Regions from separate parts of the Pyruvatibacter sp. HU-CL02332 genome, predicted to be linked through region 2. Evidence: predicted binding sites of a transcription regulator. Region 2 holds the regulator's gene; the other holds the start of a gene.
What was found. Region 2 encodes LexA, which represses DNA repair genes until DNA is damaged. Its sites were predicted from a motif close to TGTTCNNNNTGTGTTCNG; they were not measured.

Region 1: ABXH05_RS01220 (ImuA family protein) is a predicted target of LexA. The motif match lies at 5,803-5,820, and genes of this name have one in related genera.

What each region holds. Positions count from the first base shown of each region.
Region 1 is NZ_BAABWK010000001.1:232,164-248,306, reverse strand. Features, by position in the region: gene ABXH05_RS01265 (ferredoxin--NADP reductase) at 1-801, shown strand, start outside; gene ABXH05_RS01260 (hypothetical protein) at 845-1,588, shown strand; gene ABXH05_RS01255 (class I SAM-dependent methyltransferase) at 1,791-2,411, shown strand; gene ABXH05_RS01250 (DUF4166 domain-containing protein) at 2,420-2,959, opposite strand; gene ABXH05_RS01245 (thiol-disulfide oxidoreductase DCC family protein) at 2,956-3,420, opposite strand; gene ABXH05_RS01240 (hypothetical protein) at 3,549-3,947, opposite strand; gene ABXH05_RS01235 (VOC family protein) at 4,064-4,444, opposite strand; gene ABXH05_RS01230 (SAM-dependent methyltransferase) at 4,452-4,916, opposite strand; gene ABXH05_RS01225 (alpha/beta fold hydrolase) at 5,001-5,684, opposite strand; gene ABXH05_RS01220 (ImuA family protein) at 5,868-6,716, shown strand; gene ABXH05_RS01215 (Y-family DNA polymerase) at 6,622-8,223, shown strand; gene ABXH05_RS01210 (MerR family transcriptional regulator) at 8,253-8,993, opposite strand; gene ABXH05_RS01205 (error-prone DNA polymerase) at 9,137-12,475, shown strand; gene ABXH05_RS01200 (DsbA family protein) at 12,514-13,116, shown strand; gene ABXH05_RS01195 (hypothetical protein) at 13,113-13,538, opposite strand; gene ABXH05_RS01190 (vWA domain-containing protein) at 13,535-14,710, opposite strand; gene ABXH05_RS01185 (hypothetical protein) at 14,899-15,765, shown strand; gene ABXH05_RS01180 (enoyl-CoA hydratase-related protein) at 15,762-16,143, shown strand, end outside.
Region 2 is NZ_BAABWK010000002.1:470,926-487,068, forward strand. Features, by position in the region: gene ABXH05_RS12995 (hypothetical protein) at 1-153, shown strand, start outside; gene ABXH05_RS13000 (divergent polysaccharide deacetylase family protein) at 157-1,143, opposite strand; gene ABXH05_RS13005 (anthranilate synthase component II) at 1,504-2,106, shown strand; gene trpD (anthranilate phosphoribosyltransferase) at 2,103-3,122, shown strand; gene trpC (indole-3-glycerol phosphate synthase TrpC) at 3,125-3,910, shown strand; gene ABXH05_RS13020 (GNAT family N-acetyltransferase) at 4,039-4,446, shown strand; gene moaC (cyclic pyranopterin monophosphate synthase MoaC) at 4,443-4,931, shown strand; gene lexA (transcriptional repressor LexA) at 5,169-5,882, shown strand; gene ABXH05_RS13035 (ComEC/Rec2 family competence protein) at 6,173-8,230, opposite strand; gene gltX (glutamate--tRNA ligase) at 8,624-10,057, shown strand; gene gltA (citrate synthase) at 10,219-11,517, shown strand; gene lpxB (lipid-A-disaccharide synthase) at 11,562-12,779, opposite strand; gene ABXH05_RS13055 (LpxI family protein) at 12,776-13,627, opposite strand; gene lpxA (acyl-ACP--UDP-N-acetylglucosamine O-acyltransferase) at 13,649-14,464, opposite strand; gene fabZ (3-hydroxyacyl-ACP dehydratase FabZ) at 14,464-15,003, opposite strand; gene lpxD (UDP-3-O-(3-hydroxymyristoyl)glucosamine N-acyltransferase) at 15,052-16,089, opposite strand.

The DNA of each region.
Region 1 (16,143 bases), on a different contig from region 2:
ATGTCCGAGGCAGCCGTAAAAGTGAATCCGAACGCGCCCACCGAAGAAGAAGTTCTTTCGGTCCAGCACTACACCGATCGGCTGTTCAAGTTCCGCATCACCCGCCCACCGGCATTCCGGTTCCGGTCCGGCGAGTTTGTGATGATCGGGCTGCCCGGACCCAAGGGCAAACCAATCCTGCGCGCTTACTCCATTGCCAGCCCGTCCTGGGACGACACGCTGGAGTTCTTCTCCATCAAGGTGCCCGACGGTCCGCTGACATCCATGCTGTGCGACATCAAGCCGGGCGACAAGGTTCTGCTTGGCAAGAAGCCTACAGGCACGCTGGTGCATGATGCGTTGCTGCCGGGCAAGCGGCTGTACATGTTCTCCACCGGTACGGGCGTTGCGCCTTTTGCATCTGTGATGCGCGACCCTGAAACCTATGAGCGGTTTGACCAGGTCATTCTTACGCATACCTGTCGCGAAGTCTCCGAGCTGGAATACGGCAAGGAACTGGAAGAGGGCCTCAAGGATGATCCGCTGGTCGGCGATGTAGCGCCTGCAAAGTTCGTGCGCTACGCCACGTGTACCCGCGAAGATTATCCGTTCACCGGACGCATCACAGATCTCATCACCAGCGGCAAGATTTTTGATGATCTGGGCGTGCCACCGCTTGATCCGGAGAATGACCGGGTGATGATCTGCGGTTCCATGGACATGATCAAGGACACCAAGGAACTGTGCGAAAAGGCCGGGCTTGAAGAAGGCTCAAACGCATCGCCTTCAACCTTTGTTGTTGAACGCGCGTTTGTTGGCTAAAGACAGCACTCCTGTTTCATCTAGTTGCTGAGGTTTTCTGCTGATGGCTGTCACCCTGCTGTGTGCTGGTGAATTGCCGGACGGAGAAGGCACCCGGCTGCGCCAGCGGCTGACGGTGCTGCGGGCCAAACATGCGGCCGACCGCACATTGTTGGCGCAAAGCGATGAGGCGGGCACGGATGTTCTCGCTCAAACGCCACTGGCACGCGATGTGGTGACGGCGGCCCACGCTGTGGCCGGCGCATCCGGTTCAACGCCGCTGCTTGCCCCGGCCCTTGATGCGGCCTTGATGGATAAAGCGCTTTCAGAAACGCTTGAAGTGGCCTCTCCGGATCGCTTTGGCATCGCCCATGACAAGGGCATTGCCTATGTGCTGACCCAAGGCGCGCTGTTTCCTGATATCCCGGACATGCCCGACGGCATGACGTTTGAGCTGTTGCGTAGTCTGGATGCCCCCATTGCCCTCAAGGGCGAGAGGGGCGGGGTTGCTGTCGTTACGGCGCCCAACTGGTCTGCCTCTGCAGAAGCGGTTGGCGTAGTGGCGCGGTCTTCCAGTCTGGCTCAGTTGTGTGCGAGCGCCATTGAAAAGACGGTGTCGCGGCCGGACGGTGAGTTGTCGCCGGAAGTGGTATGGGATGCCCTTGGCGACGGAGCCAGGGCGGCGTCCGCCTTGCGGTCTGCCGGGTATCTGAAATCAGCCGTGCTGACATTCCGCGGACGCGGGCGTGCGATCGGACCGATTGACGGTGACCGCCTACTGCGCTTTGGCGTTTCAAGCTGGCGCTAGCGTCTGTCTGATTTTCAGATTTTGTCCGCTTACCTCACGCGTCATTGAGACATGCTGTCTCCGCGTGGCTTTTCTTGCGCGACTTACTTCGATGACATCTGCGTTGCGAAAGTACGCAATTTGCGAATGATTGATTTTCATCGCAAGGTGTCCCCGAACACATTTTGACGTCAGCATTTGAGATCTTCCGGGAGCATGCCTCATGGGCCTTTATGAAAAACACATTCTGCCGCGCTTTTTGGACACCGCCTGTGGTGCCAAGCCTATTACCTATCAGCGCAAGAAGGTTGTGCCGCAGGCGGAAGGCCGGGTGCTGGAAATCGGCATGGGGACGGGACTGAACCTGCCGTATTACGACAAGTCCAAGGTGGACATGATCTTTGGTCTGGAACCGGCGGAAGAAATGCGCAAGCGCGCGGAACCCAAGGTTGCCCAGTATGGCATCCCTGTTGAATTTCTTGATCTGCCGGGCGAGGAAATTCCCCTTGATGACAACTCGGTCGATACGGTGCTGCTGACCTACACGCTGTGCACCATTCCTGACGGCATCAAGGCGCTCAAAGGCATGGCGCGGGTGCTGAAGCCTGGTGGCAAGATGATTTTCTGCGAGCACGGCAAGGCGCCGGACGCCAACGTTGCCAAATGGCAGAACCGCATCAACCCGATCTGGAAGAAGATCGCCGGCGGCTGCAACGTCAACCGGCCGATCCCTGAAATGCTGGCTGAAGGCGGCTTCAAGATTGAAGGCATGGAAACCATGTACCTGCCTTCAACGCCGAAGTTTGCAGGCTTCAACTATTGGGGGCAGGCAGTTCAGGGGTAGCTGGATTGCTATTGATCTGGTGTCAGGTGCCCGGTGTATCTGACGATCAGGCCTCCCCAGAGTGGGGCATTCAATACAACATCGAAACGGAAGGTGCCGTCTTCCGCATATTCGCGGCTCTCGCTCCCGGGCAATAATGGTCTGGGTATCGGGAGCCCCAAGAGCCAGCCTCGCCTGACGGGCAAGTGCATGGTGCTGTTCTGCACGGGCAGTTCCTGCTCATAGGTGAAGAGCCAGAAGCGTTCCCTGTAATGGTATGGCTTGTCGGCTTGTGAGCAGAACGACCTGAAAGTGCTACCGTTGAAGTTGCGCTCCCAGATTTCGCCTTTGTCCGTGCGTGTCTTGGTGATGGTGACCGGGACATCGCGTCCGGCTCTGGGAAAGCCAAAGAACCACGCTGCGAAGCGTGCGATCAGGGATGTGCCGCGGGTGATGTCTGCCTTTCCCGAAAAGCTCCCGACATCCTGCGCGCTGTGAAGGGCTTGCACTTCAGGGGGCAACAGGGACCACCGGTCGGCAAGCGCCCTTTGGAAAAGAGTTTGCGTCATCCAATGAGTCTTTTCCGCAGGGCTGGATCAGGCAGGGCGCACATGTCTGTTCGGCCAAAAAGCCGATAGCGGTTTCTGGCAATGCGTCGATAGAGCCAGTCCTGAATGGGCCGGGGAAGAAGTCGCAGAGGCTGTAATACCAGGCCAACACCCCCAAGCCTGCGCCCGGCGCGGACTATGCCTTCAAGAGAGGTGTAGGCGTTGCCGTCTTCTATGTAGAGCCAGCTTTCAGGATCACCGGGATCAAGGCCGTAGTGGGTGAGGAGGGCGTGACCAAGATTGGTTTGTGTACTGCAGATCCTGAATTCACACTTTGTGTCGAACCGTGCAATCACGCGGGCACCTGTGGAACACAGGGTGCATTCCCCGTCCATGACGGCAACAGGACCACTGTCGTCGAAGGTGGGAACATCACCATCGTTACGGTAGGAATAGGGCGGTGCGGACCCAAATGGTGTCATGCCCGTCGGTCCCTCTTTTGCATACGCGTCAGTGAGGTCGCTACGCCATGCTCGCACCACATATGGGGACTGTCACAGGGTATTTTGACGCAGCCCGAAGGCTAAGTTCGCGATGCCCGTCGGCCGGGTCAGTCCTGAAGGTTGAAGTATAAAATCGTGATGCCGAGGTAGAAGAGGGCGACCTGGGGGCCGTGCAGCATGTACGCGCCTGATGCGTTTATCTGGTCGCCCCAGACCTTTTCCATGCCGCCGGTGGACCAGCCGAGGGCTGTTGCGATCCAGAAGGGCAGCACAACAATTGACCCCAGAATTGCAATCATGATCCACTGGTCAAAGGTCATTGTGCCAAGCGTCAGAATGATGGTGCAGACTGCCAATGCCAGACCGAAAATGACTTCCCGGATGAAGTGGTTTTTGACGTAGTCAGCAATGGCATCGGTCCGCAATGCTGATGGCAGAAAGTTCGAGTACGCCAGAAATATCAATGAGATTGATAGAATAACCAGAATGCGACCTGTCAGAACCATGTGTTCACCCCGTGTTGGGCCGACACAGGTCCATAAGGACTGTCGGCCTTTGTGAATCTATGCCTCATAAATTGTCAGTGGCACAAGGTCCGGCTGTGAATGCGAGGGAGGCGGCTTCAGCTGGTGCGCCCGTCCACACGCCAGGGTGGGAAGCGACGGTTCCGGCTGGCCTGCAGAAAACACAACTGGTTGCCGTCCGGGTCTGAGAGATAGGCTTCGCGCCACAGCCATGACTGATCGGTCGGCTGCATGGTGAAGGTGATGCCGCGGGCTTCTGCGTCGCGCACGGCTTTGTCGACGTCGTCAAACTCGAAATAAACCATGGTGCCTGAAGCTGGCACATCGTCCGCCACATGGATGGAGAACGTGTCTCCGTCGGGCAGTTCAAAGCGGGCGTAGTGGTCGTCCTTGACGATGAGGTACATGCCCAGCTGCTCATAGAATGCAATTGCGCGGGGGATGTCGGTGACGCTGACGGTGACCTGATTGAGTTTCATTTGGTGCCTACCAGTAGCTTGCCATGATCTCAGCTGCCCATGCGGGTTCGGTGACATCTGTACGCGGCAGAAAGCCTGTCATCACCGGCTTGAGGTCCAGCACAGGCGTGCCGTCGATGGCGTCCAGTCCGGTGATGTGGAGCGTGCGGCCTTCCACGCGATCAACGCGGGCGATGGTGGCGCCGAGGCGATTGGGACGGCCTTTGCCGCGCTGGGCAAAAATGCCGACACGGGGCCAGTCTTTGTTGCCGCGTGGATGGCGAGCCTTGCCCTCGACTTCCTCGTCCGGGACCTGATGGAAGAGGTAGATCACTTCTACATGGCTGAAAGCGTCGAGGCCTATGAGGGCTTCTGCGTCAAAGCGCTCATCAAGCACGATGGAGGCGGGAACGGCGTCCCAGTCATCGTCGATGGGGTCTGTGCGGCCTGCTTCTACATGGCCGATGGCGGTTACCTGAAATGTCTCTTTCATATGTGTCATCCTTTTGATGACCCTTGATCTATCAGCCGGGAACAGTGTTTCCCAAATGCGGGCGCATGGGGGCAGCCATGCGCGCTAAGAAATTTGCATATCTGCACAGCACTTGATGATGGCTTGCGCGGTCTCTTCGGGATGGGTTGCCGGATGCATATGGGTGCCCTTGAGGCGGACCACCGGCCATCCATCGGCTTCAGCGCGGCGGGCTTCATCAATGAAGGTGTGGGAGGTTCTGACAAAGCCTTTTCTGACGCCTGACCAGTCGGGCATGTCGAAGGCATCGTCGAACCAGTCCAGAGGCAGGGACGGGATATCGCTGAGCACAGCCTTGCGGCGATCATCGGAGATGTCCGTGCCCTCAAAGACATCGACCTCCCACCAGTCCTGCCAGGGCGGCAGATGGCCGTCCGTGAGGGGGAGGGTTCTGAGAAAGTCATGAAACTCCGGCTCAACGGGCGGGGTCGGGCCGCTTTTGGGCGGCATACGGGCATCAAGGCAGATCATGCCGGCGGCGTGCAGGTCAGCTGCCATGCGGGCTGCCAGAAGGCCGCCCATGGAGTGCCCGACAATGACCGGTGAGGCCATGTCGGGGATCGCGCCCTTCAGACGGACAGGCCAATCCTGCCAGCTGGGTGGCGGTGCGTGCGGACGCAGGGGGGAGGGCGTGGCGCATTTGATGCCCTGAGCCTTCAATATGTCCGCTGTTGGCAGGAGGGAAGACGGGCCGACAAGTGGGCTGTGAATGAGGATGATTTCCAGCATTCCGCATCTTCAGGCACGGCCAGGAAGCGTGCCAGCGCAAATCCATCCAGTCTTCATTCTGACTCTTGTGATGACTCATTTGTTGACTCCCATGTTGACTCTCTGGGGCAATTAGAAATAGAACAAAATAAGAACACATTAGGAATATAAGCACATCCATAGCGTGTGTGCAGTGGAGCTTTGATGTCGCGTCCGGCTGAAAAAAGAGAGCTTCTGGAGTCCCTTAGGCGGGATCTCTCATGCTTTGAGTCGCAGCGGGCGCAGGCACCGTCTCTCTCGCTTGGGGCGTCTGAAGTCGACCGGCGTTTAAGCGGCGGGGCCGGTCTGTCTCTGGCCGGACTGCATGAGGTAGTGGGCGCGGCCTACCCGGATATGGCCGCAGCAACAGGTTTTGCCATGGCGCTTGGCAGTCGGCTTGTGGCGCGTGAGGCGCGGTCCCTGGTGTGGGTTACCCAGCGCTCCGGCGCTCATGATCTGGGGCCGCTTTATGGGCCGGGGCTGGCCATGATGGGGCTTGATCCGGCACGGATGCTCATCGTCTCGGCAAAGGATGACCGTGAGGCGCTGTGGGTGACCGAAGAAGCTTTGCGGACGCCAGATCTGTGCGGTGTTGTCAGCGAGCTTGAGGGTGCCCGTGCCTATGACCTCAAGGCCTCGCGCCGGTTGCAGCTGGCAGCGGAGCGGTTTGAGCGCCCGGCCTTGTTGCTGGCAGGTCATGCGGGCAGTGCAGCGTCGGCACCTTCAGCGGCGCTGACCCGGTTTCGGATCGCCTCGGCGGCCAGTTCTTCAAATTCATCAGCTGTATCTGCCCCCGGACGTGCGCGCTTTGCCGTGACGCTGGACCGGGTGCGGGGCGGCTCATCTTCACAGTTCATTTTGGAGTGGAACCATGCGGCGCATTGTTTCTCTGTGGCTTCCCCATTTTCCCGTCGAGAGGATGGGGCTGCGGGCCGAGATGCAGCAAAGCGAGATTGCCCGCCTGCGCGGCCGCAAGAGCCCGCGTCCGTCTCACGGCTTGCGGCCTTCGCATAATCAGGCGGCGCCCTTTGCGCTCATTGAAGCGCAGCAGGGGGGCTTGCGCATTGTGGCTGTGAACAGTGCCGGCACGCAGGCTGGCATCCGTCCCGGCCAGCGGCTGGCCGACGCCCGCACTCTCATCCCGGGGTTGGATGTGGTGGAGCGCGACATGGCAGGCGATGAAGCCCGGCTTGTGAAACTGGCTGCCTGGGCCACGCGGTTTACCCCATGGACGCGGGCAGAAGAGCTTTCTCCTTTGGCCCATGAGGGGGCAGGTCTGTTTCTGGATATCTCCGGCTGTGCACATCTTTTTGGTGGAGAAACAGCGCTCTTGCAGGACTTGCTTACCCGAATGAATCGGCTGGGGCATGACGCACGGGCGGGTGTGGCGGATACGCTGGGGGCCGCATGGGCTGTGGCGCGCCATGGCCAGCAGAAGATCAGCATCGTCAAACCGGGGGCCGAGCGTGAGGCTATCTCCTCCCTGCCGACGACGGCGTTGCGCATTTCCCAGGGCATGGCAGACGACCTGACCCGGCTGGGGCTTATGACCATCGGCGACCTGCTCGGGCGTCCGCGAGCGCCGCTTGTAGCGCGCTTTGGTGCGGTGCTGGGACGGCAACTTGATGCCATCATCGGCGCGCGCGCAGAGCCTGTGGCGCCTGAAGCGGTGCGGGTGCCGGCGCGGGCGCGGCTGCTGTTTGCAGATCCGTTGATTGCGCTTGATGGCATTATTGCCGCCATTGCGCTGGCAGCGCGGGATCTGGCTGGTGAGCTTGATAACCGCCAGCAGGGAGCACGGCAGCTGCGGCTGCGGCTCTACCGGGTGGATGCGGAGCTTTTCACGTTTGAGGCAGGCACATCGCAGGCCTTGCGGGATGCGGACCGGATTGCCGCCCTGTTTGCCGAAAAGCTGGTGCCGTCGGGCGGTGTATCAGGGTCTGACATTGATATCGGCTACGGGATTGAAGGAGTGGTGCTTGAAGCCTGTGCGGTGGATGCCATGGGGGCCCGCCAGAAGGACCTCACCAGCGGGCCTGAGGACGGATCCAGCCTTGAAGAGCTGATTGACCGGCTGTCGAACCGGCTGGGGGCCAACCGGGTGATGCAGCTCAAAGGGCAGGCCAGCCATATTCCTGAGCGGGCGCAGGTGGCTGTTCCAGCGCTTGCCGCCAATGACTTCAAGGAGAGCGATGTGCCGCCATTGGTGATGTATGGGGATGCGCCCTTGCGGCCGATCCGCATGCTGACACCCCCGGAGCCTGTGGAAGTGGTGGCCGAAGTGCCTGAAGGTCCGCCGCGGCAGTTTCGCTGGCGGCGGATGCTGCACGCGGTGACGCGGGCAGACGGGCCGGAGCGGCTGGCGCCTGAGTGGTGGCTGCCCGCTGACAAGGAAGCAGCCACACGGGATTATTTCCGCGTCGAGGACGGCGAGGGACGGCGCTTCTGGCTTTATCGCGACGGGCTATATGAGCGGGAGACCGATGCGCCGCGCTGGTTCATGCATGGTGTGTTTGCATGATGGGTGGCATGATTTGGGCGGGACAGTTCTCAGGCGCTCTTGCGGGGCTTGGCTGCGTCGTCTTCCAGCGCTTCTGCGTTGCGCTCGGCAATCTTGCGCAGAATGGCCTTGATGCGCAGGTGGCCAAAGACCTCGAGAGACTGGGGGATGGCGGCGGCCGACATGGCGGACGCCTTGTCCGTATCAACATTATCCGCCAGGCGCTCATAGAACGCTGTTACATCCAGATCGCCCAGAGCTTCGGCAAGCACGTTGTACTTTCTGAGGTAGTCAACGCCGTAGCCCTTGTCCGACGAAAAGCCCAATGCCTGAACCTTGGCCCAGTTGGAAATGATGCCGGCATCCTGTGCACTGACAACCACTTTGCCGCCGGGAGACTGGCTCAGGGTGATGATGCCTTCATCCGCAATGGCGCGAATTTCCTCCATCGGCATGCCGCTGTCCTCGGCAAGCTTTTCAACCTCCACCGGCGAGCGGGTGCTTTCAGCCCCCAGCTGGTCCGCCAGCATGATTTCAAAGCCGAAGAGACCCGGCACCATGTCGGGCTCGCGGTCGCCGGCTTCTTCAATGAGTTTGCGGATGACGCCCAAGGGCAAAAAGCGTTCGCGCTGAAGGGTGCGGATCAGGTCGAGGCGCCGCAGATGGTCTTCGCTGTAGATCGCCACATTGGTTTTGGGCCGGTCCGGCTCCGGCAGCAGGCCTTCGCGGATGTAATAGCGGATGGTTTCGCGCCCAATGCCACTCTTTTCCTCAAGTTCCTTCATTTTCATGGTCACAGGCCCTTCAGTTTTTCCGCGTCTTTTGTCTGCGCGTGGCGTGCGGTGTCTTCGTGGGGCATGGAGACTCGTTCTTTTTTACGGAGCCATGCTCCGCATTCATCGCGCTTACTGCCTGAAACGTCAAGTCAGAGCTGATGGGGCAGGGCTATGCCGAACTGGCGGTCACCAGCAATTTCAGCTTTCTGCGCAGCGGTAGCCATCCGGACGAACTGGTACGGCAGGCGGCGGCATTAGGGCTGGCAGCTGTGGGGATTGCGGACCGCAATACATTGTCCGGCGTGGTGCGGGCGCATGTGGCAGCCAAGGAGGCAGGTATTCAACTCCTTGTCGGCGCGCGGCTGGTGACGCGGGACGGGCTGGAGATTTTGTGCTTCCCCAAAGACCGGGCCGCATACGGACGGTTGTCCAAACTGCTGACCCTGGGCAATCGCCGGGCCCCCAAGGGCGAATGCCATCTCATTCTTGAGGATATTGCCGCTGCAGCCAAAGATCAGGTGCTGGTGCTGATGCCGCCCGCCGTGATTGACCAGAACTTTGAAGACAGAGTGCGGGAAGCGCGTGCGCTGCTGGCGATCCCCTATATGGGGATGAGTTTTCTGTATGGCTCGGATGATAAGGCCCGGCTGGTGCGTATTGCAGAGCTGGCGCGCGATCTGGATATGCGGCTGCTGGCAAGCAATGACGTGCACTACCATGAGCCCGAACGGCGGGCCTTGCAGGATGTGGTTACGGCCATCCGTGAACATGTCACCGTGGCGGAGGCGGGAGCCTTGCTGGCAGCCAATGCGGAGCGGCACGTCAAACCGCCTCATGAAATGGCACGACTGTTTGCTGATTACCCCGATGCAGTGCAGGCAGGACTTGATGTGGCGGAGAGCATTTTCTTTTCGCTGGATGAGTTGTCCTATCAGTATCCGGACGAAGTTTTTGGAACGGAAGAAACCCCGCAGGAAACGCTGACCCGACTTACCTGGGAGCATGCGCATGAAAAGTTTCCCGATGGGCTGGACCCGGAACTGGAAAAGACCATTGCGTATGAACTCAAGCTCATCGCCGAGCTGAACTACGCGCCGTACTTCCTGACGGTTCACGACATTGTCCGCTATGCCCGCTCGCAGGACATTCTGTGTCAGGGGCGGGGCAGTGCGGCCAATTCCTGTGTGTGTTTCTGCCTCGGCATCACCTCCATCAATCCCATTGAGATCAACCTTCTGTTTGAGCGGTTTATCTCGGCAGAGCGCAATGAGCCGCCGGACATTGATGTGGACTTCGAGCATGAGCGCCGCGAGGAGGTGATCCAGTACATTTACAAGAAGTACGGCCTGCATCGCGCGGGCATTGCTGCCACCGTCATTTCCTACCGGTCACGCTCTGCCGTGCGGGAGGTGGGCAAGGTAATGGGACTGTCGGAAGATGTAACGGCGGCCTTGTCCGGCACCACGTGGGGCTGGTCCAGCGCGGGGGTTCAGGAGGAACACATTGTTGATCTTGGTCTTGATCCCCGCGACCGGGCGCTGGCGCTCACACTTGATCTAACGCGGCAGATCATCGGGTTTCCCCGGCATCTGTCCCAGCATGTGGGCGGGTTTGTCATCACGGCAGGGCCGCTGGAAGAAGTCATGCCCATCTGCAATGCAGCGATGGATGACCGCACTTTCGTTGAGTGGGACAAGGACGATCTGTCCGAGCTTGGCATGTTGAAGATCGATGTGCTGGCGCTGGGCATGCTGTCCTGCATCCGTCGGGCGTTTGAGTTTATTGAAACCCATTATGACCGGCCGCTGGCATTGCACGCGCTGCCCCATGAAGACCCGCGCGTGTATGACATGCTGTGCAAGGCGGATTCTGTCGGCGTGTTTCAGGTGGAAAGCCGGGCGCAGATGTCCATGCTGCCGCGCCTCAAGCCGCGCAAATTTTATGACCTTGTGATTGAAGTTGCGATCGTGCGGCCCGGGCCCATTCAGGGCGACATGGTGCATCCCTATCTGCGTCGACGCGACGGCATTGAGCCGGAAGTTTATCCGTCTGAAGAACTCAAAGCCGTATTGGGCAAGACGCTGGGCGTGCCGCTGTTTCAGGAGCAGGCCATGCGCATCGCCATTGTGGCCGGCGGGTTTACGCCCGCTGAGTCAGACGGGCTCCGCCGCGCCATGGCGACCTTCCGCAAGATGGGGACCATCCACAGCTTTCAGGACAAGCTGGTGAATGGGATGATCGGCAATGGTTATGAGCGCGATTTTGCGGAGCGCTGCTTCAAACAGATTGAAGGCTTTGGAGAATATGGCTTTCCGGAAAGCCATGCGGCCAGTTTTGCGCTCCTCGTCTATGTGTCGTCCTGGCTCAAATGTCATTACCCGGATGTTTTCTGTGCCGCCATTTTGAACGCGCAGCCCATGGGCTTTTATGCGCCGGCCCAGCTTGTGCGTGATGCGCGGGAACATGGCGTTGACGTGCGGGCGCCGGATATCAATGCCAGTGACTGGGATGCCACCCTTGAAATGCGAGAGCACGCGACGCCTATCAGTGATGAGGGTGGTGGTCGCATGGCTGTGCGTCTGGGCATGCGGCAGATCAAGGGGTTCCGTATTGATGCTGCGGAAAGACTCATGGCGGCGCGGCCACCGCAGGGGTTTGACAGTGTGCGGGACGTCTGGCTGAGAACGCGGCTGACCCCGGCAGAGCTTGAACGGCTGGCGAAGGCGGATGCGTTCCGCTCCATCGGCCTTGATCGTCGGGACGCGCTGTGGGCCGTGCGCGGACTTGGTGGCACGCAGCGCACCATGCCTGCCTCACTTCCCCTGTTCGCCCATGCGGAAGGAACAGGCTTTCAGCATGAGGAAGAGGTGGCTCTGCCCTCCATGCCTCTGGGCGAGCATGTGATCGAGGATTACACCCATATGCGCCTGTCCCTGAAGGCGCACCCCCTGTCTTTCCTGCGCGATGGTCTGGCGGCGGCGCGTTACACGCCGTCCAAGGCGCTTGAGACCATTCGCAACAATTCAAAGATCAATCTGGCGGGGCTGGTGCTGGTGCGCCAACGGCCTGGTAGTGCCAAGGGTGTGATCTTTGCCACGCTGGAGGATGAGTTTGGTGTGGCCAACATCATTGTCTGGCCGCCGGTATTTGAAACCCATCGCAAAATCATTCTGGGTGCCCGTATTCTTGGGGTGCGGGGGCGGGTACAAAAACAGGGGCAGGTCATTCACATTGTTGCGGATCATCTTGAAGACCTGACGCACCTTCTGGGCACGTTGTCAGAGCAACGTGATGCCGTCAGCGGTTTTGGGGATGCGGCAATGGCCAATGCGGATGAAGTGCGCAGGCCCGGCGAAGACCCCCGCCAGATTACAGCGCTCCGGGAAGAAGGACGGGTGGCACGGGCGGAGGCCATTGAGCAGCATTTCCGTCAACGGCCCAAACAGATGCCCCGCGCGGTGCGGCGGATGCTGCCCAAGAGCCGTGACTTTCATTAGCGGTCATCCAAACGGCTGGGGGTGCCGTACACTTGTTCATGACATCTCCCCAAAACCCCCTTCGCTTCTATTTCTTTCTGCGCAGCCCCTATGTGTGGCTGGCGGCGGAGCAGCTCACACGTGATGGCATCGAGGTCGAACCGATACCTATGGTCGGCTTTGCCGAAGGCACGGTGTTTGCTGATCCTGCGGCCAATCCACCGCGCATGGCTTATCTGATTGAGGATATTGCCCGGCTGGCCGAGCGCATGAACCTGACCCTCGCACCTCCGGTGGATGTTGAGGACTGGATGCCGGTGCACAATGTTGCAGAGCTTGCCAAACGCAAAGGCAAGGGGCTGGCATTTGCCCAGATGGCCGGGCGGGCCAGATGGACGCGCAGCCTGTCCCTGGAGGACCCGCAGGTCATTGCAGACGTGGCCGGGGAGGTTGGCCTTGATGCCGATGAGGCAAGAGTTGCCATGACCGACGCGCAGATACGCGCCGACATGGTCACGGCCTACAGGCCGCTCATCGAAAAAGACCAGGTGTTTGGCGTTCCGTTTTTTGCCTTTGACGCGGCTGGCAAGACGCATCGCTATTGGGGGCAGGACCGCATTGGCATGATGGTGGATGACGCGCGCGAAATGGGCGTGCTCTAAACCGCCTTGCGCGGCCAGACGACATACAGCGCCCCGCCGATTTCCGTTGCCACAAACAACGTCAGCAGGGGCGTGGCGCCCTGCCAGATCCAGAACACCAGAATGGCGGCCACCACGATACGGGCATAGGCATCGGCCAGCGCAAAGTCACGTACCGGGTAGCGCAGGCGAATACACGCCCACAGCACCGCAAGAATGCCCGTGGTGTTGATGAACACCCAGTGCAGCGGCGCAAAGCCGGGAAAGCCACCAGCCAGCCCTAGCTGAAAATGGGCGAACTTCAGGATCGTGATGTAGATCTCTGAAAAGTAGGGCAGGGCCAATGGCGTAAACAGCCAAAGGTCCAGCCACGCGACACGGCGACCTTGCAGGAAAATATAGGGTCTTCCGGGTTCGGACGCAGAACGTGCGTCGTCGTTCACCGGGACAGCTCGCGCATGGCGCGGTCGAGGCCGTCCAGGGTCAGCGGGAACATCCGGTCACCAACGATCTGACGCATGATCTCGATGGAGGGCGTGTATTCCCAGTGACGCTCGGCGACCGGGTTCAGCCACACAACGTTTTCATAGACCTGCTGCAGACGTTCCAGCCATACGCCGCCGGGCTCTTCGTTCCAGTGCTCCACGGAGCCACCTGCATAGGTGATTTCGTAAGGGCTCATGGAGGCGTCGCCAACGATGATGACCTTGTAGTCGGACGGATATTTGTGGAGCACATCCCACGTCGCCATCTTTTCGTTGTGGCGGCGGCGGTTGTCCTTCCACAGATCTTCATAGAGGCAATTGTGGAAGTAGAAATATTCCATGTTCTTGAACTCGGTGCGGGCGGCCGAGAACAGCTCCTCACACACCTTGATGTGCGGGTCCATGGACCCACCGACGTCAAAGAACAGCAATGTCTTGATGGTGTTGCGGCGCTCGGGGATCAGCTTGATATCAAGATAGCCACGGTCGGCCGTAGACTTGATGGTGTGATCCAGGTCCAGCTCTTCGGCAGCCCCTTCGCGTGCCCATTTGCGCAGGCGGCGCAGGGCGACCTTGATGTTGCGGGTGCCAAGCTCGATTGAGTCATCGAGGTTCTTGTATTCGCGCTTGTCCCACACCTTCACGGCCTTGCCGTGGCGGCCTTCCTTCTGGCCGATGCGCACGCCTTCTGGATTGTAGCCCTCAGCGCCGAAGGGGGACGTGCCGGCGGTGCCGATCATCTTGTTGCCACCCTCGTGGCGCTTTTCCTGTTCCTCGAGGCGCTTCTTCAGCTCCTCCATGATCTTTTCCCAGCCACCGAGAGCTTCGATCTCAGCCTTCTCTTCGTCGGTGAGGAATTTTTCAGTGAGGGCTTTCAGCCAGTCTTCCGGAATCTCGGAGACATCGCCTTCGCCGAGGCTTTCAAGGCCCTTGAAGACGGTGCCGAACACCTGGTCGAACTTGTCGAGGTTCTTTTCGTCTTTCACCAGAGCGGAGCGGGAGAGGTAATAGAAATCCTCAACCTCGCGGTCGATCACTTCGGCATCCATGGCTTCCAGCAGCGTCAAATATTCGCGCAGGGAAACCGGCATGCCGGCATTTTTCAGCTCATGGAAGAAGTTGACGAACATGGTGCGTAGCCTCGGCTTTGGTGGTCACGGCTGTAACTGGATATAGGGTTCGGAAAGGAAACTCTCATGGTGCGCATTTGGATGCAAGAGGACGCAAAAACTGGCGGTTTTGCTCGCAGTTGGCCCTTGTCCACCTGAGACCTATGCTGCACCCAAAAGGGCTAGGCAATTGAGGGAGACGTATAGACATGCTCAGGGATATTGACCGGGTACAGCTTCTGGTGCCCGACACCGGCGCAGCTGCTGCCAAGTGGACGAGCCTGCTGGGGGCGCAAGAGGTCGGTAAGGACGCCGTCAAGACGCTGTCGGCAAAGCGCACGACGCTTCGCATAGGCACGTCATGTGTAGAGCTGCTTGAGCCGGATGGAAGCGGAATTGCGGATGCCGCGCTCAAGGCACGGGGGCGAGCGCATCTGTTTGCTGCGGGCATCTCCACCACGGACATGGCTGGCTTGAAAAAGCATCTTGCCGCCAGTGCAGCGGAGGTTGTGGCGGAAGGCGAGCAGCTTCACATCTGTTTGCCAGTCGAAGACACACTGGTTCGGTTTGTTGTCTCGCCCCATGAAGAGCGCAGCCAGGTTGGTGACGCATCGTTTTTGTATGAAGCGACCTTGCTGGTGCAGAACGAAGCGGCGGCTGTGAAGCTGTTTGTGGATACGTTCGGCCTCAATGACGCCGGGTTTGAGCATATTTCATCTGAGAATTTCGGGTATACGGGCACGCTGACGCTTTTTGATGCACAGCGTTTGCATCGTTTTGAGGTCATCAGCCCCGCAAGCGCTGAGAAGACCATGGGGCGTTACTTCGCCCGCGAGGGTGTTTGCTACTACATGGCGTTTTGTGAAAGCGCGCGCATGCTGGACATTGAAGCACGTGCCACTGCGCAGGACGCAGGTATTACTATCGAACGGCCCGATGGGCGCAGCGCCGACAAGACGCCGGACCAGATGTGGCTTCACCCTCCGTCTCTGGGCGGCATGATGCTGGGCATTTCTCGTCCGAGCATGGCGTGGCACTGGTCCGGTCATCCTGACCGGGTGGAGGACGTGGCATGAGCTCGGACATTCTGCGCATAGAAACCGAAGGGCGGGTGAGGGTGCTTACCTTCAACCGGCCTGACCACCTCAATGCCATGAACGGTGCATTGTACGAGGATGTCGGCGATGCCCTGCGTGCAGCGTCTGCGGACAAGGAAGTCGCCGTGGTGATCCTCACAGGCGAAGGTAGGGCCTTCACTGCCGGGCATGACCTTGATGAGATGGATAATCCTCCGGTTCATACGGATGGCGGTCAGCATGGCTTCCGCCGGTTCCGACAGGCGCTGGAGGAGTTCGACAAGCCGCTGGTTGCTGCCGTCAACGGACTTGGTGTGGGCATTGGCCTCACCATGCTGCCCTATTGCGATTGGGTGGTCATGGATGAGGCGGCCCGTG
Region 2 (16,143 bases):
AGAGCGTTGCTCTCGCTTTTGCCTCACAAGAAGTGCGTAGCCTACGCAACAAAGTCCTTTGAAAAAATCGCAGATGGAGTTTTGGACGGCAAACATCAAAGCCGGGATGGAATGACCCCCCTTACCTATTTGGAGTTTTGCCTGATCCCCTAGTCTCTACTGCGCCATCGCAAGCTGTGAGCGCCTGCCTTCCATTTCGATGGCCTCACGGATGGTCACGAGCCGCAGGCCCTTCGCTTCAAGCCCCTTCACCCAGACGTCGAGTATTTCAAGGGAGGTCGAATGCGGGTGCGCAATGGCGACAGCGATGCCACGCGTGCGGGCCTGGCGTTCCAGTTCATCAAGCTGCGCCAGTAAAAAGTCTTCTCCCTCGCCGTGATCCAGAAACACATCACGAGCAATGAAGGGCACATCGTATGTCGCGGCAGCTGCACGTGCCTTGCTGTTTCTCGTGGTGATTGAATCGACGAATACCAGGCCACGTTCCGCGGCGCCGCGCATGACTTCATCCATCACCCGCCGGTCAGCCGTTGCGCGGCTGCCCATGTGATTGTTGATACCAGCAAGCGGTGCGGCTTCTGCAAGGTCGGCAATCTGCTTGTCCAGTTTGGCACGCAACTGCCGATCGCTATCCTGTGTCATTAGGGCGTCTGGGCCTGGATTGGCCTGGCCCCGAGGCTCCATAGGCACGTGGAGAAAAATCTCATGCCCCTTTGCGGCCGCCGCCTGCGCCAATGGGCGTGAAACCGGCCCGTAGGGCAGGAAGCTGAGCGTGACCTCGGTGGGGAGACGCAGCGCATGCGCTGAACGATCCGGTACAACCCCCAGATCGTCGATCATCAACGCAATGGCAGGGCGATTGTCGCGTGTCAGACCCGGATCGATCGCAGCTGTTGTAAGCGGCACAAGGCCTGTCTTACCGGATGCCACTACCAGCGGCGGGATTTCGGCTGGAAGCATAATCTGAGAAAAGACCATCCTTGGCGGCGCATCCTTCAACGCGCGCTTCCCGGCTGCAATCTGGACCGGAGCACCAGATACGCTGCCAACAGCGACCACGTAGTCGCCAGGTAAATCTTGAGGCGTCATCCAGGACGTGACATCCACGCGCGGCGCATAAAACGACACCGCGAGCAGCGTCATGCCCAATAGCATTCCCGTTGCAAAGGCCATGGGCGCGCGCAGCTTTGCTGGTACGCTGAATGCGTGCCGGAAGCGGTCGCTAATTGGTTTTGCCTGCGCCACCTGCGCTCCTGCCCGATTTACGGCACATTATGCGCCTTAACCACTTATTAACACTATATGTTGTGGCGGTAAACGCGCTGATTGGCCAAAAACCGCAGAAAGCTGGGGATATGTATCTCCTCTCTAGTTTCCATGCGGAAAAGCGCGGCAGAGGTGCAGCGTCAGAGGACCGGTTTTCTTGCCTAATTGGCTGGATGGCCCCTATATGTCGCGCACATGTTTTTCGCGGGCTTTCACTCTTTTCAGGACACTTAGGTGATGCTGCTACTCATCGATAACTACGACAGCTTTACCTATAACCTCGTGCACTTCCTTGGAGAGCTTGGTGCGGACGTCCAGGTAGTCCGCAATGACAAGATCACCGCCGACGAGGCGCTGGCCATGAAGCCGGAGGCGATCGTTCTGTCACCAGGCCCGTGCGACCCGGACAAGGCGGGCATCTGCCTGGAACTCACTGAAAAAGCCGCCGGCAAGGTGCCCCTGATGGGCGTGTGCCTTGGGCACCAGACTATCGGCCAGGTCTTTGGCGGTAAGGTCGTGCGTGCACCAACACTGATGCATGGCAAGATGAGCAAGGTGCATCACACCGGCAAAGGTCTGTTCAAGGGCCTGAATGATGATTTTGACGCAACGCGCTATCACTCATTACTCGTAGATCGTGACACCCTGCCGGATGAGCTTGAAATCACTGCAGAAACCGATGACGGCATCATCATGGGTGTGCAGCACAAGACCCAACCAGTCCATGGTGTGCAGTTCCATCCAGAGAGCATCGCATCGGAACACGGGCACGCCCTTTTGAAAAATTTTCTCGATATTGCTGCGCATTTCAATGAGGCGCGGGAAACGGAACCAGCATGAGCGACTTCAAAACCATTCTGGCCCATGTGGGTGCGGGCAATGCGCTGGACGCCGCCCACGCTAAGTCGGCCTTCGAATTCATCATGTCCGGCGAAGCATCACCGGCGCAGATTGCTGCCTTCCTGATGGCGCTGCGCGTGCGTGGTGAAACAGTGGATGAGATCACCGGTGCGGCTGGCGTCATGCGTGAAATGGCGCTGCATGTGCCCGCGCCGGCAGATGCCATTGATACCTGCGGCACCGGCGGCGACGCTTCAGGCACCTACAACATTTCCACCGCTGTTGCCTTTGTGGCTGCAGGCGCAGGCGTCAAGGTGGCCAAGCACGGCAACAAGGCCCTGACGTCCAAGTCCGGCTCAGCGGATGTCTTGCGTGCACTTGGCGTCAAGCTGGAGCTTGGCCCGGATGCCATTGCGCGGTGCATTGAGACCGCTGGCCTAGGCTTTATGTTTGCTCCGCAGCATCACGCCGCGATGAAACATGTGGGCCCAGTCCGAACGGAACTGGGTACGAGAACTATTTTCAATCTGCTTGGCCCCCTCTCAAACCCAGCGGGCACCAAACGGCAACTCGTCGGCGTGTTTGCGCGCGAATGGTGTGAACCTTTGGCACATGTGCTGCAGAACCTTGGAGCCACTCACGCGATCATCGCCCATGGATCTGACGGTCTGGATGAACTCACAACAACCGGTGTCAGCTATGTCAGCGAATTGTCTGACGGCGTGGTGCGCAATTATGAAGTGACGCCGGAAGATGTTGGCCTGACACGTGCTGACCCCAAGGCGCTTGTCGGCGGAGACGAGAGCGAGAATGCCGAAGCCCTGCGTGCTCTTCTGGACGGCCAGTCCGGTGCCTATCGTGACATTGTTGTTCTCAATGCTGCCGCAGCACTCAAGGTTGCAGGCAAAGCTGAGACACTTCAGGTGGGTGCCAAACAGGCCGAAGCAGCCATTGATGACGGCAAAGCAAAGGCTGCGCTTGATGCACTTATCGCATCGAGCAATCAGGCAGAGTGAAAATGGACATCCTTTCCCAGATTGCGGCGTACAAGCGCGAGGAAATTGCTGCTGCCAAGCAAGCGATACCAATGGCTGAACTCGAGAAGCAGGCGGCAGACGCCCCAGCAGTGCGCCCGTTCGCCAAAGCGCTTGAGACCGCGCAGTCATCAGGCTACGGGCTGATTGCCGAAATCAAAAAAGCAAGCCCGTCAAAAGGCCTCATCCGTGCTGACTTTGATCCGCCCGCCCATGCCAAGGCATACGAAGACGGAGGCGCAACGTGCCTGTCCGTTCTCACGGATGCTCCGTCCTTTCAAGGCAAGCCGGACTATCTGGTTGCCGCGCGCAACGCCTGTTCCCTGCCGGTATTGCGTAAGGACTTTATGTTTGAGCCTTACCAGGTAGCTGAAGCCCGCGCGATGGGGGCTGACTGCATCCTCATCATCATGGCTTGCACGACGGATGCCGAGGCCGCAGACCTTGCCGCTGCAGCGCGCGACCATGGTATGGACGCCCTGGTTGAGGTGCATGACGCCGATGAACTTGCCCGCGGGCTCAAGCTCGACTGCCGGATGATTGGCATCAACAACCGCAATCTGCGGACGTTTGAGACGACGCTGGCGACAACAGAAGAACTGGCACCGAAAGTCACAGGTGACAGGTTTGTTGTGGGTGAAAGCGGCATTGCAAACCACAACGATGTCTTGCGTCTTGCCAAGGCCAATGTGCGCACCTATCTCGTCGGCGAAAGTCTGATGCGGCAGGCTGACGTGGCCGCCGCAACTCGTTCGCTTTTGAAAGGATAAGATCCATAGCTCACAAGCCCCTCCCAGAAGGTTACGCCATTCGTCAGGCCCATATAGCCGAAGCGCCTCAACTGCCGGAGATTGAAGACCGTGCAGGAGTACTCTTTCTAGAGTCGAACCACCCTGAGGTGAATGGGCACGAGGCAGGCTCTCCCCAATTGTTCCGTGCACATATCAATCAGAATCTCTGTTTCTTGATGGTCGATGCCGCCGATACACCCATTGGGTTTGCAACATGCGGTGTTCTGGACAGGGCGTTGCACTTGTATGAGTTGGCAATGGTACCTGAACACGGCGGCAGGGGATTGGGCAAAGCACTGATTGAGACAGTCTGCGCTGAAGCTAAGTCGCGCGGACTTGATGCTGTCACTCTTTCGACTTTCACAGACGTTGCATGGAATGGACCATTCTACGAGCGGGTTGGCTTCCGCACTCTTGATGATGACGAGCTATCGCCTGGCCTGCATCTGGTAAAGAACCATGAGGCCGACATAGGCCTCACTCATCGCTGCATCATGCGTCGGGAAATCAAATGACCAAGGATGCCCTTACCCATCTGGATGACCAGGGCAACGCAGCCATGGTGGATGTATCCGGCAAGGCCGTCACAGCACGTGAAGCTGTAGCCGGCAGCCGTATCACTATGTCAGCAGAAGCATTTGAAGCTTTGACAAGCGGTACGTCTCCAAAGGGTGACGTTATGGCGGCCGCCCGCATTGCCGGCATTATGGCCGCAAAAAAGACCAGTGACCTTATTCCGCTGTGTCACCCGCTGCCTCTGTCAAAAGTCGCTGTCACGCTGGAAACACGGCCGGATGAGCTAGCCGTTGATGTGACAGCAACAGCCCGCACAAGCGGACAAACCGGCGTCGAAATGGAAGCGCTCACGGCGGCAACGGTGGCAAGTCTGACGCTCTATGACATGCTCAAGGCCGTGGATAAGGCCATGACCATTGGCAATGTCCGGCTGCTAAAAAAGTCTGGCGGAAAGTCCGGAACCTTTGAGCGTGTTGAGGACTGACGCGACCTAAGCCCCACCATCTGCCCTTTTTGCGCTTGACGGAAATTGAGAACCAAAATAGAACATTTGAACCGTTTCGGTTTTGTTCTGATTTGATTTGATTCTGGAACGAAACCGCAACTTGGATGCGCTGGCATGCGGGCCGGCGCGCTGTATACAGATTGTGTGGCTGAACCTTCTCTTTTCGGAAGGTGCATGCTCCGCAATCACGCAAGAATTGCGGGAAGGGGTTCAGTCATGCTGACGCGCAAACAGCACGAGCTTTTGACATTCATACATGAGCGGATTCGCGAGACAGGTGTTTCGCCTTCTTTTGATGAAATGAAGGAAGCGCTGGATCTGAGGTCCAAATCCGGTATCCATCGCCTTATTACCGCGCTGGAGGAACGAGGTTTCATCCGGCGGATGCCGCACCGAGCCCGCGCCCTGGAGGTTGTAAAACTTCCTGAGTCAGCTGCTCCGCAATCAACACCTGCCAAGCGCGGATTCTCGCCGAGCGTCATCCAAGGCAGCCTGTCTGAGCCAGCACCGCTTCCAGACAATCACCATTCAGTGCCAGAAGGTGGGGATGCGCTCACCCTTCCGCTTGTTGGACGAATTGCGGCTGGTACACCTATTGAGGCGCTTCAGGACGACTCCAACCATGTGGGTGTTCCTGCAAGCTTGCTGGGCTCCGGCGAGCATTACGCTCTGGAGGTCAAGGGTGACTCGATGATCGATGCGGGTATTTTTGATGGCGACATTGTTGTCATTCAACGCGCAGACACCGCCAGCTCGGGTGAAATTGTGGTGGCGCTGGTTGATCAGCACGAAGCAACGCTCAAACGCCTGCGCCGCAAGGGCGATACCATTGCCCTTGAAGCCGCTAACCCGGCCTATGAGACACGGATTTTTCCGTCAGACCGAGTAAAGGTTCAGGGCAAACTCGTTGGCCTGATGCGCAGGTACTAATCCCCTGCTCACTTCTAGATGTGTTTCAGCGCGGTCTCGATTCCTTGCAGACGGCGCTCAAGCTTGTCGATTGATTTTGCGCGGGCTGACAGATCGCTCAGATGTGCTTCAATCCGCAGCAGAACCTCAGTCATATCCTTCACCGGATCACCACTTGAAGGCCGAATTGGCTGGGGTGTCCTGCGTTTGAATGGATTAAGTGATGGCATTGATCCCTCCGAACATCCTTGTGTTCCTGCCTACTCACACAATCCAAGTCTATTCAGGCGGATTTGTGTCAGCCTAAATCCTCAAGGCCTGCAACGGGTCCAGGGACGGATGCCAGACACATCACACGCAGTTACGATGCGAACCCCCATCGGCATGTGCGCATCAGCGTAAAGCGCATGTGAACCGCGCCTCTGCAATGCACTCCTGTCGATTATGACCGGCACACGACAAGCCACAGGTGCATATGTGTCGGTCACAATGACCTTTGCCTCGCCACAGTCTTCGATCAGGCCACGCCAGGTTCGGGGCACAGAAATCAATCCAATGTCGGAATGTCGGGCAATACACCCGTCCGCATCACAGACGAATAGGCTCGCGGCCGCCAGTTTTTGAGATCGCAGATCAGCATCGCGCCTCAGCCAGGTCTCAGCGGAAAATCCAGCACGTCGGGATGCGCTCAGGGCTAGCTGCTTGTTCATATCTCGGACCGCGACAAGTTCCGCGTCTCGATCTACCAGAACGTCCGGGTACGGATTTGTCATCGCCAACGCAATTCCCAAAATTGGCCCAAGCATCCCAACCCACCGCAGTGACGTTGCCCACAGGGCCATCCACAATCCGCCGGCTATCAGCAGGGCCAAGGACGCATCCGGCATTGCGGGAACCGCCGTAATCGCGCCAGGCCAACTGGCAACTGTGTCGGCAACCATAGTGATAAGCGAGATGCCCTGCCCGGCCGCCCAAAGAGGAATGGCCTCCAGGCCGAATGGCATTGCAACAAAGGCCAAAAGTGCCGCTGGCATAACGACAAAACCAACGATAGGCATCGCTGCGAGGTTGGCCACAAGACCAAAATCAACAACCCTATTGAAGTGGAATGCGGCAAACGGTGCGGTGGCCAATGACGCAACAATCGACGTCAATGCAATACCGCCCAGATACAGCACACCCTTCGCTACCACACCGCGTTCCGCCATCGTGCTGCTCCACCGACTGAGCCAGGGGCGTGACGCCTCGTAGAAGGCGACCAGAGCAATGGCCGCTGAAAATGACATCTGGAAGCTGGCCTCCATGACTGCTTCCGGTGTCAGTACCATTACGATCATTGCGGCCAGGGCGACGTTGCGCATGGTGATAGCTGGGCGGTCCAACATCACCGCAACAAAGATCAACGTGAACATGACGAAGGCACGTTGTGTTGCGACGGACCCGCCGGAGACAAGCAGATACCCAAAACCACCAATGAGCGCCGCTGCAGCCGCCCATTTTTTGATGGGCATCCTCAATGCCAAGGGCGGCAAGAGGGCCAACAGCCCGCGAACGCCCCAAAAGATGGCCCCCGCAAACAGCGCCATATGCAGTCCAGAAATGGCAAGAAGATGCGCCAGACCTGTATCCCGCAGGTCCTGCAGCACATTTTCGGGAATACCTCCCCTGTCGCCTGTCATCAATGCTGCAGCTATGGCGCCCTGGGGGGGCGGAAGCGCGGCGACAATCCGGTCTGTCAGAGCATCACGCAGCCTGCTGACGCAGAACCGCAGGCAAGTGGTCCATGTGTTCGGCGCAGGTGCGACGCGGGCGAGCGGAGATATGGCGTAACCCACGGCTCCAAGCTGGCGAAAATAGGCCTGCCGCCCAAAGTCAAAAGCACTCGGTGCTGCTGGACCCGGCGGCGGCATTAGTCCAGCACGCACTGACACCACATCACCAGGCTGGACCCTGTCCATCTGTGTCCTAACATTGATGCGGATTCGAGCTGGCATGCCCTCCTTCAACTGGCGGCCGAGGTGCGTTGGCGCAATGACCACCCGAGTTCCACCTTCCGCCCGGTTGGTCTTTTCCAACAAGATGCCCTCAATGGATATTGCCCTGATCGCCCTATCCAACACCGGTGCATCAACTCGCGCAGCGCGCCAGTCCGCAGTCACAAATCCAGCCATTAGTGCTGCAACCGCACACAGAACCATCCTTGGCGCCAATGACTGGCGAACGAGTGGCAGTGCGCCCAACGCAGTTCCCAAAAAGAGGGGTGCGACCCAGGCAACAGGCTCGGATGACCGGGCAAAATAGAGGACCACCCCAGCACCGAAAAACACGGGGACCCAGAGCGTCAGACGGTCCTGCTCCTGCGCAGCCATCTTCACAATTTGCCGCCAGCGAACACGAACGACTGACCGCAGATGCACCGTCCGCGGAACCCAGCCCTCATATCTTCTTGTTTCTAAAGTGATTTTGTCCCCTCAGCGCGCCACGCCTGCTATCAAAAGGGGTATTTTGCACCAAAAAGTCGTGTTTGGTTGTTGTTCAATATTGGGTGCACTGCAACGTATCGCGCCGAGCGCCGATATGTTAAAAACCGCCTGGCTTTTGGGCCTTGGACGCAGCGTATCTGCGACGATCTCAAGAGTTTCACCCACGCCCCCAAGCGGATGCGGGACCTGCCATGACGTCGGCGGGTCATTTGTTGCAGGCCTTGAGGCCAATAAGGCTACGCACGCACCCGGGTGGACAGGACAGACAAAGGACGATTGATGCCGGCTGGCGCCTCTACATCCCCAGGCAGCAAAACGGTTCGCACCCGATTTGCCCCCTCACCCACCGGTTTTCTGCATATTGGTGGCGCACGCACTGCGTTGTTCAGCTGGCTGTTTGCCCGCCATCATGGCGGCCAATTTCTGTTGCGGATCGAAGATACAGACCGTGCCCGCTCAACGGATGAAGCTGTCGAAGCCATTTTTGAAGGTATGCGGTGGCTTGGTCTGGAATGGGACGAGGACGTCGTCTTCCAGTATGCCCAGCGCAATCGCCATGCGGAGGTTGCCCATCAACTTCTGGCAGATGGCAAAGCCTACAAATGCTACGCGTCGAAGGAAGAGCTGGCCGAAATGCGGGAGACCGCAAAGGCTGAAGGAAAGCCACAAGGCTACGATGGCCGCTGGCGAGACCGCGATCCCTCAGAGGCACCTGAGGGCGTTGATCCAGTCATTCGCATCAAGATGCCACGCGATGGTGAAACTGTTATCCGTGATCATGTCCAGGGCGATGTGACCATTCCAAACGCCGTGTTGGATGATTATATCCTGCTTCGCTCAGACGGATCTCCGACATACATGCTCTCAGTGGTCGTTGATGATCACGACATGAACATCACTCATGTGATCCGTGGAGATGACCACCTCACCAATGCTGCGCGTCAGATCAACCTGATGACAGCGCTGGGCTGGGATGTTCCTGAGTACGCCCACGTGCCGATGATCCATGGCGCCGATGGCGCCAAACTTTCCAAACGGCACGGCGCAATGGGTGCCGAAGAATATCGAGATATGGGTTACCTGCCTGAAGCCATGCGAAACTACCTTGCGCGGCTTGGCTGGAGCCATGGCGACGATGAAGTGTTTTCAACAGACCAGGCCATTGAGTGGTTTGGCCTTGATGCAATCGGCAAATCGCCTGCCAAGTTTGACTTTGTGAAACTCGCAAACCTCAACGGCATTCATATGCGTGAAGCAAATGACACGCGTCTCGCAGACGAAACACTGCGCATGATGACGGAAGTCAAAGGCTGGCAGGTGACCGATGACACGCGTGATGCATTGATCGCGGCAATGCCAGGCCTGAAAGAACGCGCAAAGACAATTGACGATCTTGCAGAAAGCGCACGTTTCCTTATCGAGACGCGGCCGCTTGCTATAACCGACAAGGCGGCGAAACTGCTGGACGATGCTGGCCGTGGCGTGCTTACGGGTATTGCGCCAAAGCTCGAAGCACTGCCTTCATGGACACTGGATGGCCTGGAAGCAGCGGTTCGTGATTTTGCCGACGAAAAAGAACTCAAGCTTGGAAAAGTTGCGCAGCCTTTGCGCGCTGCTTTGACTGGGACAACGACATCGCCTGGCATATTTGATGTGCTGGCCGTACTGGGCAAAGACGAATGTCTTGCCCGCATTAAGGATCAGGCTGCCTAAGTGAGAAGAGGCGGCCAACACAACGAAGACCGCGCAAAAGCAAAAAGACATATGCGCGGACTTTTGCACTAACCCGGGTGATTTTCCGGCGTGCCGGCACTACCGGCGCTGGAAATCAGCCGACATAACAACGGGGCTTTAGAGCTATGAATGAGTACGGAATGAAGGGTGGTCCCAAAGCCACCGCCAAGATCGATGTGGAAGGCAACGGCTATGACCTCCCGGTCTATGCCGGTTCCGAAGGACCAGATGTCGTGGACATCTCCAAGTTCTACGGACAGAGCGGCCGTTTCACCTATGACCCTGGCTTCACCTCAACGGCGAGCTGCGAAAGCAAGATCACATTCATCGATGGGGAAAAGGGCATTCTGCTTCACCGCGGTTACCCGATTGGCCAACTCGCTGAAAAAGGTGACTTCATCGAAACATGCTACTTGCTTCTGGAAGGTGACCTCCCAACGGAAAGCCAGTATCAGGAATTCGAGAAGGCCATCACCTATCACACGATGGTTCATGAGCAGCTGAACTACCTCTATCGTGGTTTCCGCCGTGATGCTCACCCTATGGCCATCATGACCGGTGTTGTTGGCGCATTGTCCGCGTTCTATCACGACTCTACGGACATCAACGATCCAGAACAGCGGATGATTGCCAGCCGTCGCCTGATCGCCAAGATGCCTACACTTGCGGCAATGGCGTTCAAGTACTCAATGGGTCAGCCATTCGTGTATCCAAGAAATGACCTCTCATATGCTGAAAACTTCCTGCATATGTGCTTCGCGGTTCCCGCTGAAGAATACAAAGTTGACCCGGTCCTGGCACGCGCCATGGATCGCATCTTTATTCTGCATGCTGACCATGAGCAGAACGCATCGACCTCAACCGTCCGCCTTGCGGGTTCATCCGGGGCCAACCCATTTGCATGCATTGCAGCTGGTATTGCTTGCCTCTGGGGCCCGAGCCACGGCGGTGCCAATGAAGCAGCTCTAGAGATGCTCATGGAAATCGGCAGCGTTGACCGTATTCCGGAATATGTTCAGAAGGCCAAGGACAAGAACGATCCGTTCCGTCTGATGGGCTTTGGTCACCGCGTGTACAAAAACTACGATCCACGTGCGACCGTGATGCAGCAAACGTGTCATGAAGTTCTGCAGACACTGGGCATCAAGGACGATCCGCTCCTGAACGTTGCAATGGAGCTTGAGAAGATCGCACTTGAGGATGAGTACTTCGTGGAGAAGAAGCTCTATCCGAACATTGATTTCTACTCAGGTATCACACTGCGTGCACTGGGCTTCCCGACAGACATGTTTACTGTTCTCTTTGCTCTGGCCCGTACCGTTGGCTGGATCGCCCAGTGGAAGGAAATGATTGAGGACCCAAGCCAGCGCATTGGCCGTCCCCGTCAGCTCTACACCGGCTATCCGACCCGTGAGTACACCGATCGCGGCAGCCGTTAGGCTCTATTGCTTGTTACAATCTGACGCCGGGTCGTTCACTGCCACTACATTGGCAGATGAGCGGCCCGGCGTTCTTGTTCAGGAAGGCCAATCGAGAGCACGACTTCGGCGGCACGGTCCGCAGGCTTCAACCCACCATCATCGCCAAGACGCATGCGCATCTCGCTAAGGGCAGCGATCATATCTTCCCTTTCTGGTGTGTCCTTCATCAGTGGCGCGAGTGCACGGGCCAGTGTCTCAGGTTCGCATTCTTCCTGCAGATACTCCGGAATGACTTTCCGGCCCAGAACCAGATTGGCAAGCACGATGCTCTCGACTTTCGCTAATCGGCGGATAATGAAGGCAGCAATCCGCTCAATCCTGTAGCCAATGACTGTCGGCACCCGTGCGAGGCCCAGCTCAAGGGAAACGGTGCCTGAGGCGGCCAAAGCAGCATCAGCAGCATCAAAGGCCGCAAATTTTTCCCCCTGATCTTCAACCAGAATGAGCGGTAGGCTTTCGCCGGCCAGCTTTTCGCGCACCAGGGCAGAAACATTGGGAACCGTTGGCAGGACAACCACCAAATCCGGCATCTCACGGCGTAGCCGTCGGGCCGTCTCAAGGAAGATGGCAATCAGCCCCTTCACTTCGTTTGGACGACTGCCAGGCAATAGAGCGAGGACTGGTGCATCTTTGGCAATATTGTGCCGCGTTCTAAAAGCTTCACCGCCACCTAGCTGCACACGCTCCAGCACCGGATGACCTACGAACGTGCATGGAAGCGTTGACTTCTCGGCGTAGAAAGCTGGCTCAAACGGCAATAGCGCCAGCACATGATTGAGGTATGTCGCCATTTTGGCTGCACGCCCCTGACGCCACGCCCAAACCTGTGGAGACACGTAGTTGACGATGGGGATATGCGGGGCCTGCTTTGCAATGCTCTTGGCAACCCGATGGGTGAAGTCAGGTGAGTCTATGATAACCACCACGTGAGGGTCAGCTGCGACAGCATTACGCGCTGTCTCTGCGACCCTCCGTAGGATGAGCGGAATGCGGGGAACAACCTCCCGCAGCCCCATGACGGCTATCTCCGACATGTCTACAAGACTGTCGAGCCCTTCGGCAGTCATACGGTCGCCACCAATGCCAAGAAACTCGATCGGCACGGAGGACGAACTGCGAAGGCTGCTCATCAACTCTGCGCCGAGAATATCTCCCGATGGCTCGCCGGCGATGAGCATCACGCGCAATGGCTTTGACTGAACCTGAGGGAGGTGGCTCATTCAGGTTGGCCAACGGTTGTCTTTGAAAAGGCGTAGACAAACATTCCCATTTCATCTGCGAGCCTTGCGACTTCGCTGCGGTCAAAGACGATCGCGCCACCGGCTTCGATTGCAATTCCCGCAAGCCCTGATGCCGCTGCAAGTTCCACAGTTTTTGTTCCCATCATTGGTAAGTCGACACGGCGGTCCTGAGATGGTTTTGGCAGCTTAACAAGAACACCGCGGCGTTTTTCCGGCGTGCCGCGAACAGTGGTGGGCAGTTCCCCGGTCCTGCGGAGCATTTCGTCAGTGCCTTCGGCTGCTTCAACAGCCAGCACCAGCCCATCGCACGCGATGGCGCCCTGCCCCACATCAAGGTTATCCAATGCATGGACAACCTGCTTACCAAGCTCAATATCCTTTAAAGCTGTTTCGCCTGGCGATATGGCCCCGATGGCACCCTCAGGCGCAACCAGGTCGCCAAGCACATCTTCTGCACCGACTACAGCAAAACCCTGCTCTTCCATCCAACGGACGAAGAATGACAGCAAAGCATCATCACCCTTGCGCGCTGCATTCAGCACCCGCGGCAGAAGTTTGGTGCCCGTCCAGTCGAGTTTCAGTTTGGAGAAGTCCGGTCTTTTGACCGGGCCGATAATGCACACATCTTCACACTCGGCCTTCTTCAGCAGATCCAAAGCATTGCCAATCGCGCCCAGGCGAGACCATCCATGGTCATAGGTCTCGATGTCCGGACGCGCTTCCCCCTCGATGCCAATGACATAGAGCGGCCGCCCCATTGCGGTGCAAGCCTCGGCCAGCTTCAAGGGAACCGGTCCAGAGCCGGCGATAATACCAAGTTTGCGCATCGTCAGATCCCGCCGCCTGACCTACTCGTCGACGTTGGAGTGGCCATTGCCATCTGAACGTGGCGTCACAAGTTTGCGCTTAGTGTCAGCACGAATGAATTCCACGATGTCCATTACGGATTCATTATCCCCAAATTCATCGGCCACGTCGGCAACGCGCTCCTGCAATGTCCCCTCTTCAGCAAAGAGAAGTCGGTAGGCGCGCCGCAAAGTATGAATCTGGTCCCGCGAAAAACCGCGACGTTTCAGCCCAACAATGTTGAGACCCTTTAGAACAGCGCGGTTTCCGAGCACTGATCCGTATGGAATAACGTCCTTTTCAACGCCGGACATCCCGCCAACAATGGCATGTTTGCCAATGCGTACAAACTGATGCGCTGCCGTCAGCCCAGACATGAAGGCAAAATCACCGACATTGCAGTGCCCGCCTATCGTGGCATTGTTGGCAAAAATAACATTGTCCCCGACTTGGCAGTCATGAGCCACGTGCGAGCCTGCCATGAACAGGCCGCCGTCACCAATTCGCGTAAATCCGCCGCCAAGCTGTGTGCCGGGATTGATCGTCACACCTTCACGTATGACGTTGTTCTTCCCGATAATCAGCTCAGTTTTTTCACCAAGGAACTTCTTGTCCTGCGGTGGATTTCCAATTGAGGCGAACGGAAAAATGTGCGTGCCGCCTCCAATGGTTGTCCAGCCGTCAACAACCACATGGCTATGCAGAACAGCGCCGTCACCAAGAACGGCATTCTTGCCGACTACACTGTAGGGACCAATTTCGACATCACTGCCAAGTTGGGCACCGTCCGCCACAACAGCGGTCGGATGGATGGCCATTAGGCATCTCCCGTAGGTTTGGCTTGGGCTTTCGCGATCTTTGGCGGCTGCGTTCCCTGACTTGCATCACGGTCTGCAATCATTGCACTGAATTCAGCTTCAGCTACCAGAGTATCGCCAACCATGGCCTTGCCGGAATACTTCCAGACAGGGCCTCTAGAGCGGATCATGGATACGTGCAGTTCTAGAACATCACCCGGCACGACCGGCTTGCGGAAGCGTGCTCCATCGATGGTCATGAAGTAAACGGTCTTTGTGTCGGCAACAGCGCCCATGTTGTTCATGACAACGGCACCTGCGGTCTGAGCCATTGCCTCAACGATCAGGACGCCCGGCATCACCGGCATATCAGGAAAGTGTCCTTGAAAATGCGGCTCGTTGATCGTGACGTTCTTGATACCTACAGCAGATTTATCTCCATCGATATCTATGATCCGATCGATCAACAACATGGGGTAGCGATGCGGGAGCAATTGCATGACCCGCATGATATCCGCGACCTGCATGTCGCCTGTTGGTGTTGGTGTCTCTTCAGCCATTTCTTATCTCGCAGAATCGCTAATTGTCGTACCTGCCCGTTACCGGACCTAAGTTGTTTTTTTCTTCTTCTTGCGTTTGGCAAGAATTGCCACCGCCGCTAGTTCACGCCGCCACTGTGACATGGGTCGAGCAGGTGCCCCACCGTATTGCTGGCCACCTTCAAGGTCACTTGGAACGCCGGTGCGCGCCGCCAACATGGCTCCATCGCCAATTTCTAGGTGCCCCGCAATTCCCACTTGCCCCCCGGCAACGACATAGTTGCCAAGCTTTGCAGATCCCGAAATGCCGACCTGAGAGACGATGATACAACCACGGCCGACAGAAACGTTGTGCGCAAGCTGAACCTGATTGTCGATCTTGCTGCCTTGGCCAATCACCGTATCAGGTCCAGCCCCACGATCTATTGTGGTATTCGCACCGATATCCACATCGTCCTGCAAAATAACACGCCCAAGCTGCGGTATCTTTTGGTGGCCATTGGGGCCCATGGCGAAACCGAATCCATCCTGACCAATTCGAGCACCAGGGTGAATGATCACCCGGTCGCCCACCAGTGCGTGGGTCAACGTTACGTTGGGCGCTATCGCACAATCCTGACCGATCTGCACACCGCGCCCGATCACAGTGTTTGCCCCAATCGATGTTCCGTCACCAATCTCCACATTGGCACCAATCACAGCACCAGCGTCTATTTTGACTGTCGAACCGACTTTTGCGGACGGATCAATATGAGATGATGGGCTTATCTGTGTTTCGTCGCCGCGCGGCAGATGCGGGTAAAACATCATGGCGGCCGACGCGTATGCTGGATAAGGAGCATCTATCACGAGCAAAGAAACACCTGCCGGTGCCAGCTCGACTGAAGCCGGCGCCAGAATTACGGCGCCAGCCTTGGTTGCTGATAACGCATCCTTGTAGCGCGGGTTATCAAAAAAGCTGATGTCAGAAGCTGTGGCTGAATCCAGCGGCGCCACATCAACGCATTCTTGATCAGAAGCACCGGACCCAATCGTCGCTCCGATTTCCTGAGCAATCTGTTCAAGAGTGAATGGACCGGACTTGGTGAAGAAGCGCGGATCAGCCATGTGTTTAAACTGCCTTGTTACGAAACACTATGGTCGCACAGAGTATTCCCGACC